DNA from 3 places in the Cobetia sp. UIB-001 genome. Region 1 is predicted to be linked to each of the others. Evidence: predicted binding sites of a transcription regulator. Region 1 holds the regulator's gene; each other region holds the start of a gene.
What was found. The regulator FNR, encoded in region 1, switches genes on or off when oxygen is low (the NO sensors DNR and NnrR bind a similar motif). The targets are predictions, from matches to a motif close to TTGATNTANATCAA.
Positions count from the first base shown of each region.

Region 2: adhP (alcohol dehydrogenase AdhP) is a predicted target of FNR. The motif match lies at 3,331-3,344, and genes of this name have one in related genera.
Region 3: clpB (ATP-dependent chaperone ClpB) is a predicted target of FNR. The motif match lies at 2,960-2,973, and genes of this name have one in related genera.

Region 1 covers NZ_CP058244.1:323,299-327,895, reverse strand. The annotation lists gene HA399_RS01475 (cbb3-type cytochrome c oxidase subunit I) at 1-1,182, shown strand, start outside; gene HA399_RS01470 (cbb3-type cytochrome c oxidase subunit II) at 1,179-1,796, shown strand; gene HA399_RS01465 (hypothetical protein) at 1,822-2,100, shown strand; gene fnr (fumarate/nitrate reduction transcriptional regulator Fnr) at 2,389-3,138, shown strand; gene HA399_RS01455 (fatty acid cis/trans isomerase) at 3,346-4,597, opposite strand, start outside.
Region 2 covers NZ_CP058244.1:567,813-572,409, reverse strand. The annotation lists gene HA399_RS02460 (sulfite exporter TauE/SafE family protein) at 1-131, shown strand, start outside; gene HA399_RS02455 (DOPA 4,5-dioxygenase family protein) at 247-588, shown strand; gene HA399_RS02450 (CreA family protein) at 703-1,194, shown strand; gene HA399_RS02445 (pyridoxamine 5'-phosphate oxidase family protein) at 1,386-1,877, shown strand; gene adhP (alcohol dehydrogenase AdhP) at 2,052-3,080, opposite strand; gene HA399_RS02435 (aldehyde dehydrogenase family protein) at 3,441-4,597, opposite strand, start outside.
Region 3 covers NZ_CP058244.1:3,909,899-3,914,495, reverse strand. The annotation lists gene HA399_RS16165 (NAD+ synthase) at 1-11, shown strand, start outside; gene HA399_RS16160 (outer membrane protein assembly factor BamD) at 138-941, opposite strand; gene rluD (23S rRNA pseudouridine(1911/1915/1917) synthase RluD) at 1,036-1,989, shown strand; gene pgeF (peptidoglycan editing factor PgeF) at 2,029-2,805, shown strand; gene clpB (ATP-dependent chaperone ClpB) at 3,117-4,597, shown strand, end outside.

The DNA.
Region 1 (4,597 bases):
GCGCTCGGCGCACTGGCGATTGTCGCAGGCTACTCCTCGGGCCAATACATGGCCGAAGCGCCCTGGCTCGTCGATCTCCTGATGGCCCTCGTCTGGCTGGCCGTGGCGTGGGTCTTCTTCACGGTGCTGGAACAGCGCACGCTGCGCCGCCTGCCGGTGGCCTGCTGGTACTTCATCGCCGGCCTGATGCTGGTGTTGATACAGCATGTGTTGATCTCGCTCAGCGTGCCGGTCGGCCTGCTGGAATCGATACCGCTCTTCACGGGCAGCCTCGAGGCACTGATTCAGCGCTGGCAGACAGGACCTCTCCCCGGCGGCATGTTCGCATTCGGCGTCATTGCCTTGCTCCATCACATGGTGACGAGCCGCTCACGGCTGCCGCTCTACTCGCATCGGCTGGCCGCCACCAGCTTCTGGATGCTGGTGCTGCTGGTGACATGGGGAGGCGCTCCGCTGCTGTTCGCGAGCGCCCTGCCGGCCTGGAGCCAGACGCTGGGCATGGCGATGGGCCTCCTGCTGCTGGCGCCGGGGCTGGCACTCAGCCTCAATGGCCTGATGACACTCAAGGAGGATTGGCACTCATTGCGCCGGGATCCGCTTAACTGCCTGCTGGCGGCAGCTCTGATCAGCTTCGCCCTTGCGGTTCTTGAATACAGCCTGCTGTCATTGCCGACACTCAACGCCCTGACCTTCAGTGCCGCCAACAGTCTGTCGCCGGCAGCAAGCCTGGGGGTGGTCGCGACAGTCGCCATCGTGATGGCCTATCACCTGCTGCCCCCGATGCGCTCCCTCGCGCTGCTCAAGACGCACGCCCTGCTGGCCATCATCGGCACCCTGCTGTGCGTTGCCGCCAGCTGGGCGACCACGCTGCTTCAAGGCAGCATGTGGCATGTGCTGGCAGATGACGGCAGGCCGCTATATACCTTGAGCGAGGTGCTGGAAGTGGCCCGCATGCCGATGATGATCTCGCTGGGCGGGCTCGCCTGCTGGGCGCTCGGCTTGCTGCTGATGCTCCTCAACGTGACGCGCACCCTGGCTGATAAAAAGAGCGAACGCCAAGCCGCTCACGAGCGCCAGCGCCTGAGCTCCGGCTCGCACAAGGCATCATCAGAGCCAGCCATGCACTCTGCGTCCCCCTCTACCACGCCCCCTGCCACATCCTCGGGAGGGCACTACGCATGAGACATGTCCTGCTCGAACGTCACGCCGGCCTGATGACGGCACTATGCCTGCTCACCATGAGCCTCGGCGCCCTTGCCCAGCTGGTGCCGCTCGGGGCTCACCCCAGTCTCGCCAGCGCACCCGAAGACCTCAGACCGCTGAGCGCCCTGGCGCTGGAGGGCCAGCGCATCTACCAACGCGAGGGCTGTCAGCAGTGCCATACACGCATGGTGCGCGATCTACCGGGCGACACGGCGCGCCACGGCGAAGCGACGACCGCCCGGGCGCGCTACTACGACCGCCCTTCGCTGTGGGGCGTCGAGCGCTGGGGGACGGATTTGAGCCGGCTGCCTGCGCAACATGACGATGCCTGGCAGCGTCTGCATCTGAATGCCCCGCGCAGTCAGGTGCCGGGCTCAGCGATGCCCGCCTACCCGTGGCTGTTCGAGCGGGCGTTGAGCGGCGAAGGCATCGCGGCCCGCATGCGAGCCCTGCAGGGCCTGGGCGTGCCCTACGCGGAAGACGAGATTCTCGCCGCCCCCAATGACGTGCGTGGCACTGCCGAAATCACGGCGCTGCTCGCCTACCTGCAGCAGGCCGCCCCCGCGAGCGACATCGCCAGCCGCGGCCCATGACAGGACACCGCTCAGGAGACACGACATGAATCTGCTGGAGACAACTGGACTCCCCCTGTTCTGGAATCTCTGGGTGCTGGCCCTCACGCTGGGCAGCCTGGTGCTGTTCGCCATGCTGGCCCTGGGCAGTCTTTCGCGCGCTGCAAGCGCTGACAGCGACGAGCGCGAAGGCGATGGCCCCATGCAGGAACATCGCATCAACGGCGTACGTCAGCCTGACACACCAGCGCCACGTGCCTGGGGCATACTGGCACTGGCGACGCTGGCCGCCGCACTGATCCTGCTGCTCGGCGCAGCTGGCTGAGGCAGGTCGTCGCGGTATGGTCATGCGGGGCCAACCGGGCCTAAAGTTCACACACCTTGCAACGCCCATGGGTTGGGCAGGATAATGAATTAATAAAATCTAATATTATGGTGCCACGAAATTGCACTGCCCCAGCCGATGAGCGCTCAGACTCTGGCCGCTCGAATCAATTCGGCTAGGCAGGGTAGCGGCGGGCGACAAGGCCCCGCCCCACCTTTCGTTGCGCCCGAAAGACCCCTCCGCTGCCCTACCCCAGGGGTAGCGGTGACATTCCTCAGGAGAGTCACCATGACGGCCAATGCACAGGCATCACACCGCTTGCGCGCCCATGAAGCCCGCTGCCAGACCTGTTCGCTGAGTTCACTGTGCCTGCCACTGGCACTGAACATGGAAGATATCGACCAGTTTGACGCCATCATCCGCCGTCGCGCGCCACTCAGAAAAGGGGAAGTACTCTTCACCCAGGGCGATGCCTTCGATTGCGTCTTCACGGTGCGCTCCGGAAGTCTCAAGCAGATCACCAATGAAAACAGCGGCATGGAGCAGCTGACCGGCTTCTACCTGCCCAGCGAGCTGGCCGGGCTGGATGCCATCGACAGCAATTGCTATCCCGGCACTGCGGTGGCGCTGGAAACCACCACCGTCTGCGAGATTCCCTTCGACCGCCTCAATGCGCTCTCGGAGCAGATGCCGGAGCTGAGAACCCAGCTGTTCAAGAGCCTGAGCAAGGAGTTGCACGAAGATCGCCGCATGATGATGCTGCTGTCGCGCAAGACAGCCGATGAGCGACTGGCGAGCTTCCTGGTCAACCTGTCACAGCGCTTCCGTCGCCGTGGCTATTCGCCGTACAGCTTCCGCCTCTCGATGGCACGCGCCGATATCGGCAACTATCTGGGGCTGGCCGTCGAAACCATCAGCCGTATCCTGACCCGCTTCCAGACCCAGGGGCTGGTCGACATTCGTGCCCGCGAGGTGCATATCCTGCATTTGGATGGCCTGATCGAACTGGCCGAAGGCGAGTGTCAGGGCGGTCGCTGATGACGCCTGCTGACAGCACATCACGCTGAGCGACACTGCGCTGATCCGCCGCCAGGGCGCCATGTCGGCACCACACAAGACAGAAGCCCGCCACGCAATTTGCGTGGCGGGCTTCTTCTTTCTGTCAGGCCAGTCGTCAGTCGTCCTGACAACCCTGACAGCCCAGATAGTCATGACAATAGGGCTTGTCTCGGCCTTCGCTGGCGATCAGCGGTTCTCGAGGCGGTTATAGTCCAGCAGGCCCGCTTCGACAGGGCGATCAGCATAGTTGGTGCGCAGCACGCTGTCGGAGAACTCCCAGAAGCGCGGGTCAGTCCGGCGCACCCCGATATCGGCCTGCAGGGCGCGATAGTCCTCTTCGGTCTCGAGTGCCGCCACCCGCTCTGCCAGCCCCGTCAGGGTGTCAGGCGTCAAACGCCAGAAGGCATTCGGGTAATCGCCCGCCACGCCCCGCAAGACATCGAGAGTGTCTTCCTCAGGACGGCGATTTTCCTCCTCATCGAACAGGCTGGTGATGTTGGCGTGGGCGGAATTGCGCAGCACGCTGTAAAGGCGTGGCGAGTCGTCAGTACCATCCTCCAGCGCGACGATCGTCACCTCCGGCATCAGGCTGGCCGAGACTCCCTGCACCGCAGCGAGGGCCTGCAGCTCATGTCGCACATGCTCGTCCTCGACATTGCTCAGGCTGCGCTCATGACCGAGTTCCGGTGCGAGGCGCTCCTTCATGCGCCGCATCAGACCAAGGCGCGCCTGGTTCGGCGATGACAGCTCCTGCGGCGTCCAGACGATGCCACTGGGCGCATCGAACTGCGGCGGCTTCTTGAACAGCAGCTCGCCAAGCCCGGGGCTGACGTCGCGATACCAGCTGTCATGCACCGCCTGGCGCTCGCCTGCCGGCAACAGCACCAGCAGGTTGTTCTCGCCTTCCATGCGCAGGAAGTCCATGTACAGACGGGTGACAAGCTGATGGCCGAGATTGCCGTAGACATCGAAGCCGGCGACCAGCAGGTAGTGGATGCGCTCAAGCATCGGGTAATCGATGATCCAGCCCGTCTTGGGCACGCCACCGACCAGCCCCTTCATCACCGCCGCATTGTCGAAGTGACGATAGATGGTCAGGGCCGCGTTGGGGTTACGCCCCTGGCCGGGGCCCTCGGTCCAGCCGCTGCCGTCCCACAGCACTCGCTCATCCAGGCGCAGATCGCCATCGAGATAGGCCTGGGACATCAGGCGCTGCTTGGCCTTGAGGTAGGCGGTCTGCTTGCTCTCGAACTTGACCCAGGAGCTGATCGGCAACGCATTGCTGCTCTGCTCGGCGGGCAGGCTGAGATTCTTCCCTTCCTCGGCCAGGGTGCGTTCCACTTCCGGGTGACTGAACATCTTCGGGTCAGTGAAGCCGACCCAGAAGTGATCATTGATCACATCCACCGCGACCTGCCCGCGACAGACCGGCCCCTTG
Region 2 (4,597 bases), 240 kb from region 1:
CGGTGGCCTGGGCGGGGGTCAGAAGCGGCCTGTGGCTGCAATCCCGCGTCAACGAGAAGCTGTTCTTCCGCCTGATCATCATCGCGATGGCGCTGGTGGGTGTGCAGTTGATCTACAAGGCCTGGGGCTGAGGGCCACAAGGCCCATCACGCCCTGACGGCCACTGCCGCCAGCCATTGAAAACTCCCGCCACGGCCCTTGGGGCCGAGCGCCGGAAGACCCATTGAGAACGATCGAGACAACGCCATGACACACCACATCAGCTACTACCACGTCCATCTCTACTACACCGATGAGCAGAGCCTGGCCGCCGCTCGCGAACTGGCGGCTCAGGCCGAGCAACGCTTCACGCTGCGCGTCGGCCGCTTCCACCAGCAGCCGGTCGGCCCGCACCCGCTGTGGAGCTGTCAGCTGTCCTTCCTGCCTGAGGAATTCGGGCGCATCATCCCGTGGCTGGCACTCAACCGCGGCTCGCTGGACATCTTCGTGCACGCCGGCACCGGCGATGACCTCTTCGATCACACCCAGGGCGTGATGTGGCTGGGCAACTCGCATAGGCTGAATCTCGCTGCCTTCGCCAGCGAGTGAGGCCGCGGCAAGCATTGAGGCCGCAGCAAGCATTGATGCCAGGGCGATGGTTGACGCCCACCGCGGGTCTGACACGCTATCATCGCCTGACACCACTGACTCAAGGATGCCCCCATGACGCGACTGCGCCGCCTTTCCCCTCGTGCTGCCCTGCTGGGTGTGATCGCCTCAGGCCTGCTGCTGGCCGGCTGTGATGACAATGAGGTCGGGGATGTCTCACTGGGCCTGTTCACCACCAAGGACATCAAGATCGAGAGCCTGATCGACCCCAAGGTGCCGGGCGTGACCTGCCATCTGAGCAACATCGAGGCGGACCTCGACTTCTCCGATCCCTCCGACATGAGCATCGCCTGCCGCCAGACCGGTCCGATCACGGCGGAGATGATCGCCGACATCGACACCTCCAAGAGTGGCGAGGAGGTCTATCGCAAGTCCAAGAGCGTGCTGCTCAAGAGCCTCAAGATTCGTCGCATTCTGGATCGCGACTCCCAGAGCCTGCTCTATATCGCCTACAGCACCAAGGAAACCAGCGGCAGCTTCAAGCATGCACTGAGCAGCGTGCCGCTGTGGGGCAGCGACGCCTGGCAGGCACCGGCAGCGCAGTGAGTCGCCTCGGCGCCTGAATCAAGCACTGATACATCAAGTTCTTACTCATCAAACCCAGGTTTATCAAGGAATGGCTCATCAAGCGAAAGCTTCACCATCATCCCTTGAAGTTGTGGGCTGTCGCTCCAAGGTCTTGTGCAACGGCTAGCCAGCCGGATTTTCATTCGCATGACGCAAAGGAGTGACACACGATGTCGAGCCCGGAGCACAAGCAGAAGATCTGGAAGCTGATCAAGGATGTGAAGGTCGGCATGTTGGTGACGCAAGGCGACAGCATGCCCCACGCCCGCCCGATGCATCTGGTGCAGGATGACTACGACGGCACCCTGTGGTTCTTCACCCGCGCCAGCGCCGAGAAGGTGTTTGAGGCCAAGAAGGACAGCGAGGTCTGCCTGAGCTTTTCCGATCAGGATGATGGCGTCTACGTGTCGCTGAGCGGTCATGCCAATCTGCACCGTGATCAGGGCCTGATCGACAAGTTCTGGAACCCGTTCGTGGCCGCCTGGTTCCCGGAAGGCAAGGATGACCCCGACGTCACCCTGCTGGAGATCTCGGTGCAATCCGGCGAGCACTGGAAGGCCAAGGAGAGCAAGGCCTATCAGCTCTACGAGGTGGCGCGCGCCAACCTCGACAAGGACCACACCCCGGACATGGGCGAGAACGAGAAATTCGGCACGGTGTAAGCTAAAGCCCGAGCTCGTCATGGAGAGCTCTTTGCAGTGCCCGCGTGAGAGTCAACGCGCACGACCATGCCAGACACGACAACGCCAGCCCTCGGGCTGGCGTTGTCGTGTCTGGCAGCCTGCCGTTTCCAGCAGGCCTGTCATCGGTGGTGAGGATTCAGGTCAGCGAACACCTCAGGCCTTCATGTCGAGCACGATGCGCCCTTCGATCTTGCCGTCGATCATGCGTCCGAAGATGTCGTTGATGTCCTCGAGCTTGCCGGTCTGCACGGTGGCGGCGACCTTGCCTTCCGCGGCGAAGTCCAGCGCCTCCTGCAAGTCCTGGCGCGTGCCGACGATGGAGCCACGCACCGTGATGCCATTGAGCACGGTGGAGAAGATCGGCAGCGGGAAATCGCCCGGCGGCAGGCCGTTGAGCACCAGGGTGCCGCCACGGCGCAGCATGTTCTGGGCCTGATCGAAGGCCTTGGGCGACACCGCCGTCACCAGCGCGCCATGCGCGCCACCGATCTCGCGCTTGATGACGCTCGCCGGGTCTTCCTTCATGGCATTGACGGTTACGGTCGCGCCCAGACGACGGGCCAGTTCCAGCTTGGCATCATCCACATCCACCGCCGCCACGTTCAGGCCCATGGCGCGTGCATACTGCACCGCCATGTGTCCCAGCCCACCGATGCCCGAGATCACCACCCACTGGCCGGGGCGGGTGTCGGTCATCTTGAGTCCCTTGTAGACCGTGACCCCGGCGCACAGCACCGGCGCGATCTCCACGAAGCCCACGCTGTCCGGCAGGCGCCCGACGTAGCCGGCGTCCGCCAGCGTGAACTGGGCAAAGCCGCCATTCACCGAGTAGCCGGTATTCTGCTGGCTCTCGCACAGCGTCTCCCAACCACCCAGACAATGCTCGCAGTGGCCGCAGGCCGAGTAGAGCCAGGGCACCCCGACACGATCGCCTTCCTTGACGTGGGTGACGCCCTCGCCCACCGCGGCGATGGTGCCGACGCCTTCATGGCCGGGAATGAACGGCGGATTGGGTTTCACCGGCCAGTCGCCATGCGCGGCGTGCAGGTCGGTATGACAGACCCCGGAGGCGGCGACCTCGACCAGAATCTCGCCACGCCCCGGACGCGGCACCGCTACCTCCTCGATCACCAGCGGTGCACCAAATTCACGTACCACGGCGGCTTTCATGCTGTTATCCATGACGTACTCCTCATCCATTGAAGACTGACGAACATTCAAGAAAGACGAACCAGCAGAGTTGCGGCGGAGCGTTGCGCTGGAGAGTGTGGGCTTGCGCCTGCATGCGCCAGCGCCCATGCCTGCGTTTTTTCCAGCACCCAGGCCTGCGTTTCTCCAGCACCCAGGCCTGCGTTTCTCCAGCGCCCGAGCCTGCGCCCGAGCCAGTGCAAAGCTTGCCTCTCCATTGAAACCAGACGCAGCGCTCCCTGCCCTGCGCCAGATCAAGCAATCGGATCTGGCGCGGGATCGATGTCATATTCTCAAGCAAGAATCGCGGGAGGCGTGCAGCGCCACCAGTCGCGGTGGCGCTGCCTGACAGGCCTAGAAGAAGCCGAGCGGATTGATGTCGTAGCTGACCAGCAGGTTCTTGGTCTGCTGGTAGTGCTCCAGTGCCATCTTGTGGGTCTCGCGACCGACACCGGATTTCTTGTAGCCACCGAAGGCGGCATGGGCGGGATACTGGTGGTAGCAGTTGGTCCACACGCGACCGGCCTGGATCCCACGCCCCATGCGGAAGGCGACGTTCATGTCGCGGCTCCAGACGCCGGCGCCGAGACCGAATTCGGTGTCATTGGCGATGGCCAGCGCCTCGGCCTCGTCACGGAAGGTGGTGACGGCCACCACCGGCCCGAAGATCTCCTCCTGGAAGACACGCATCGAGTTGTTGCCCTTGAGCAGGGTCGGCTGGATGTAATAGCCGTTGGCCAGCTCGTTCTCCAGCTGCTCGCTGCTGCCGCCGGTGAGCACCTCGGCGCCTTCCTCGCGGGCGACATCCATGTAGGACATGATCTTGTCGAACTGCTCGCGGGAGGCCTGGGCGCCGACCTGCACGTCGGTGTCCAGCGGGTTGCCGCGCTTGATGGTCTTCACGCGCTCCATCACCCGGGCCATGAAGTCGTCGTAGATGCTTTCCTGGATCAGGGCGCGTGACGGGCAGGTGCACACCTCGCCCTGATTGAAGAACGCCAGCACCAGGCCTTCGGCGGCCTTGTCGATGAACTCGGGTTCGGCATTCATGATGTCGGCGAAGTAGATGTTGGGCGACTTGCCGCCCAGCTCCACCGTGGAGGGGATGATGCTGTCGGCGGCGCACTTGAGAATGTGCGAGCCCACGGGAGTGGAGCCGGTGAAGGCGATCTTGGCGATGCGCTTGCTGGTGGCCAGCGCCTGGCCGGCCTCGGCCCCGTAGCCGTTGACGATGTTGAGCACGCCCGCCGGCAGCAGGTCGCCGACCAGCTCCGCGAGCACCAGAATCGAGGCCGGGGTCTGTTCCGCCGGCTTGAGCACCACGCAGTTGCCGGCCGCCAGCGCCGGGCCGAGCTTCCAGGCCGCCATCAGGATCGGGAAGTTCCACGGGATAATCTGCCCGACCACGCCCAGCGGCTCATGGAAGTGGTAGGAAACGGTATTGGCATCGATGTCCGCCGCGGTGCCTTCCTGGGAACGCAGGCAACCGGCGAAGTAACGGAAGTGGTCCG
Region 3 (4,597 bases), 590 kb from region 1:
CCGGCGAATGACGGATTGCGGATTCTTTGCGCAAGACGCTGAAAGTGCCTGAATCCGACGATTCTGGCCATGCTGGCAGCACGAAAAAGCCCGTGATCGATGATCACGGGCTTTTCGATGGTGACGCCTGCCGGTCGTCAGACCGTCAGGTCGTCAGCCTTCACGTAACGCGGCTCGAAGGTGCGGCCATCCAGACGTTCGTTGTCCGGATCATTCTGGATCAGCACCTTGAGCGTCTCGCTGGCACGGTCACGCAGACCGAGGCCCAGATAGCCCTCGACCATCACGGCCAGCGCATCGCGGGTGGCAGGAGTGTTAGGGTAGTGCTCAATGACCCACTCACCCCGCTTCACGGCAGCCAGATAGGCCTGCTTGCGCAGGTAGAAATCGGCTGTCTGCAGCTCGCCGCGCGCCAGTACGTTGCGCAGATAGATGATGCGCTGACGGGAATCTGCCGCGTAGGTGCTGTTGGGGAAGCGACGTACCAGCTCACCGAAGTCGACGTAGGCATCGCGTGTCGCGCCCAGGTCACGCTTGGAAATATCGATCAGATCGAGGGATTCCAGGCTGAAGCGACCCGCGCTGTACGCTGCCAGTCCACGCATGTAGTAGGCATAATCGACCTGCGGGTGATCGGGGTGCAGGCGAATGAAACGGCTGGCCGCGGCGCGTGCCGCCTCCCAGTTGTCGACCTGGTAATAGGCGTAGATCAGCTCCAGCTGCGACTGTTCGGCGTAGCTGCCGAACGGGAAGCGAGTATCCAGGGCTTCAAGTTGTTGCACAGCGGAGTTGAAGCGGCTGGTATCCAGGGAAACCTGGGCCTGACGATACAGGTCCTGCTCCTGAAGATCCGGTGCCGGCTCGTTGGACGCACAGCCAGCCAGCAAGGTGCTGGCCAGGGCGAGGGCAGTCAAGGGAAGGGCGCGCATCGGTTTCCTCATCTCGGGCAATCCATGGCGGGCATGCTAGAATCCGCCGATCCGCACTCACTATAAAGCAAAGGCCCTTTCGTGCGAAACGGCCTCAGAGAGCAATATGGCAGACACCATCAACCGCGAAGAGCGGATCCCGGAGGCGATGATTGGCATGCGCCTTGATCAGGCCTGCGCCGAGATCTTCTCCGACTATTCCCGCGAGCGTCTCAAGCACTGGATCAAGACCGGTGCGCTGACCCTCGACGGTGCCGCCGTCAAACCCCGCGAGAAGGTCTATGGCGGTGAACGTCTGGCCCTGACCGCCGAGCTTGAAGAAGAAGTCAGCCACGAGCCGGAAGATATCGAGCTCGAGATCGTCTATGAAGACGACGACGTGCTGGTCATCAACAAGGAGCACGGCATGGTCGTGCATCCGGGCGCGGGTAATCACGATGGCACGCTGCTCAACGCCATCCTGCATCATTGTCCGGGCAATTCCATGATGCCGCGTGCCGGCATCGTGCACCGTCTCGACAAGGACACCAGCGGACTGATGGTGGTGGCCAAGTCATTGACCGCTCAGGCGGACCTGGTCGAGCAGCTGCAGGCCCGTACCGTGTCGCGTGAGTATGACGCCGTCGTCACGGGCGTGCTGACCTCCGGTGCCACCGTGGATGCGCCCATCGGGCGTCACCCCAAGGACCGCAAGCGTCAGGCCGTCACTCACAGTGGCAAGCCGGCGGTCACCCACTTCCGCGTGGTGGAGCGTTTCCGGGGTCACACCCATATCCGCTGCAAGCTGGAAACCGGGCGTACCCACCAGATTCGCGTGCACATGGCGCACCAGCGCTATCCGCTGGTCGGAGACCCGGTCTACGGCGGGCGTCTGAAGCTGCCGCCGGGGGCCAGTGACCCGCTCAAGGAGCTGCTGCGTCAGTTCCCGCGTCAGGCACTGCATGCCCGTCGTCTCGCCTTCATCCACCCGATCACGGGCAAGGAAGTCGAATTCCGCGCCGAGATGCCGGGCGACATGCTGGTGCTGATCGACTATCTCAAGGAAGACATCGCTCGCTGAGGCGGCAGGCTCGCGCGACACGCCGCACAAGGAGAGGTTATGCACGACGAGAGTCTACGCCCGACCCTGGTACTGCCGGACTGGCCCGCGCCGAGCCCGGTGCAGGCCTTCGTGACCACGCGTGAGAGCGGCCCCAGTCAGGGGCCGTATGCCGGCTTCAATCCGGCGCTGCATGTCGGCGATGACCCGGCGATGGTGGCGCAGGTGCGTGAGTTGCTTGCGGCGGAGGTCGATGACGGTCGTCCGCTGGCGTGGCTGGATCAGGTGCACGGCACTCAGGTGGTGGATGCCTTCGATGTCTGCCACGCCGAAGACCGCCCGGATGCCCCGCCACGGGGGGATGCCTGCATCAGTACCGGCACCGGGCAGGCCTGTGTGGTGATGACGGCGGACTGCCTGCCGGTGCTGTTCTGTGATCGGCAGGGCACGCGCGTCGGTGTGGCACACGCGGGTTGGCGCGGGCTGGTCGAAGGCGTGCTGGAAGCCACCATCGAGCGTCTCGGCGATGATCCCGGCGAGCTGATGGCCTGGCTGGGCCCGGCGATCTCCAATGCGCAGTTCGAGGTCGGCCCCGAGGTGCGTGATGCCTTCATCGCGGACCTTCCCGAGGCCGATGACGCCTTCGAGGCCAGCCCCTACCGGCTCGGTCACTACATGGGCGATCTCTACAAGCTGGCACGCCTGCGTCTCGAGCGTGCCGGGGTCGGTCATGTCAGTGGCGGCCACTTCTGTACCGCCTCTGAATCCCGCTTCTATTCCCATCGGCGGGATGATGGCGTGACCGGACGCCTCGCCACGGTGATCTGGCTGCGCTGAGGCGCTGGTCAGGAATCTCTGATCGGGTCTTGGTTCAGCGCATTCCGCCAGCTCGACATGCAGTACCCACAAACGCCCCGTTGACCTGATGTCTCAGGTTGGCGGGGCGTTTCTGTGTGTGACAAAGCTGATGGCCGGCGGGGGCGGTGGGAATCTGACCTGGATCAGGCAAATGCCACAACATGCTGCAGCGCGGCGAATCCTGCCTTGAAAGCCGTGCGCCAGCCCCCATCTTGAGAGTCAGATACGAAATGTTACAGGCGAAGCTCCTGAGAAAAGGAGTACCGCCATGACTCTCAGGAGAAGGCACCATGCGCATCGACAAACTCACCAGCAAGCTGCAGAACGCTCTGGCGGATGCCCAGTCGCTCGCCGTCGGGCGAGGCCACAATGAAATTCACCCGCAGCATCTGCTGCTGGCACTGCTGGAAGACCGCGATGGCGGGCTCAAGGCACTGGTCAACAAGGCGGGCGGCGATGCCACCAGCCTGATGAGCGGCCTCAAGCGCCAGCTGGATGACCTGCCCACCGTGTCCCAGTTCGACGGCAATGTCGCGCCCTCGCAGGTCCTCGGCAAGCTTCTGAATCTGGCCGATCGCGAAGCGCAGAAGCGCGGCGATCAATACATCGCCTCCGAGCTCGCGCTGCTGGCTACGCTGGAGCTGGGTGGTGATCTCGGCAAGCTGTTCACCTCCTCGGGCATCAAGAAGCCCGCCCTGACGTCCGCCATCGATGCGCTGCGCGGTGGCGAAGCCGTGGGTGATGCCGATGCCGAGAACAATCGCGAGGCGCTCAACAAGTACACCCTGGATCTCACCGAGCGCGCGCGGGATGGCAAGCTCGACCCGGTGATCGGGCGTGACGAGGAAATTCGCCGCACGATCCAGGTGCTGCAGCGTCGCACCAAGAACAACCCGGTGCTGATCGGTGAGCCCGGCGTCGGCAAGACCGCCATCGTCGAGGGACTGGCCAGCCGTATCGTCAATGGCGAGGTGCCGGAAGGCCTCAAGAACAAGCGCGTGCTGTCCCTCGACATGGGCTCGCTGCTGGCGGGGGCCAAGTTCCGCGGCGAATTCGAGGAGCGCCTCAAGTCGGTGCTGAAGGAGCTGGCACAGGAAGAAGGCCAGGTCATCCTGTTCATCGACGAGCTGCACACCATGGTCGGCGCGGGCAAGGCCGAAGGCGCGATGGATGCCGGCAACATGCTCAAGCCGGCGCTGGCGCGTGGCGAGCTGCACTGTGTCGGTGCCACCACGCTTGACGAGTATCGCCAGTACATCGAGAAGGACGCCGCGCTGGAGCGCCGCTTCCAGAAGGTGCAGGTCGACCAGCCCAGCGAGGAAGACACCATCGCCATCCTGCGTGGACTGAAGGAGCGCTATGAGGTGCACCACGGGGTCGACATCACCGACAGCGCCATCATCGCCGCCGCACGGCTGTCCTCGCGCTACATCACGGACCGTCAGCTGCCAGACAAGGCGATCGACCTGATCGATGAGGCCGCGTCACGTATCCGCATGGAACTGGATTCCAAGCCGGAGGAGATGGACCGTCTCGACCGCCGCCTGATCCAGCTCAAGATGGAGCGTGAAGCGCTCAAGAAGGAAACCGACGAGGCGGCGCTCAAGCGTCTCGGCGCGCTTGAGGACCAGATCTCGGAGCTGGAGCGGGAATACGCCGACCTCGATGAAGTCTGGAAGGCCGAGAAGTCCAGCATCCAGGGCGCGGCCCAGTTCAAGGCCGAGCTGGAGCAGGCGCGTATCGATCTGGAGCAGGCACGCCGCGCCGGTGA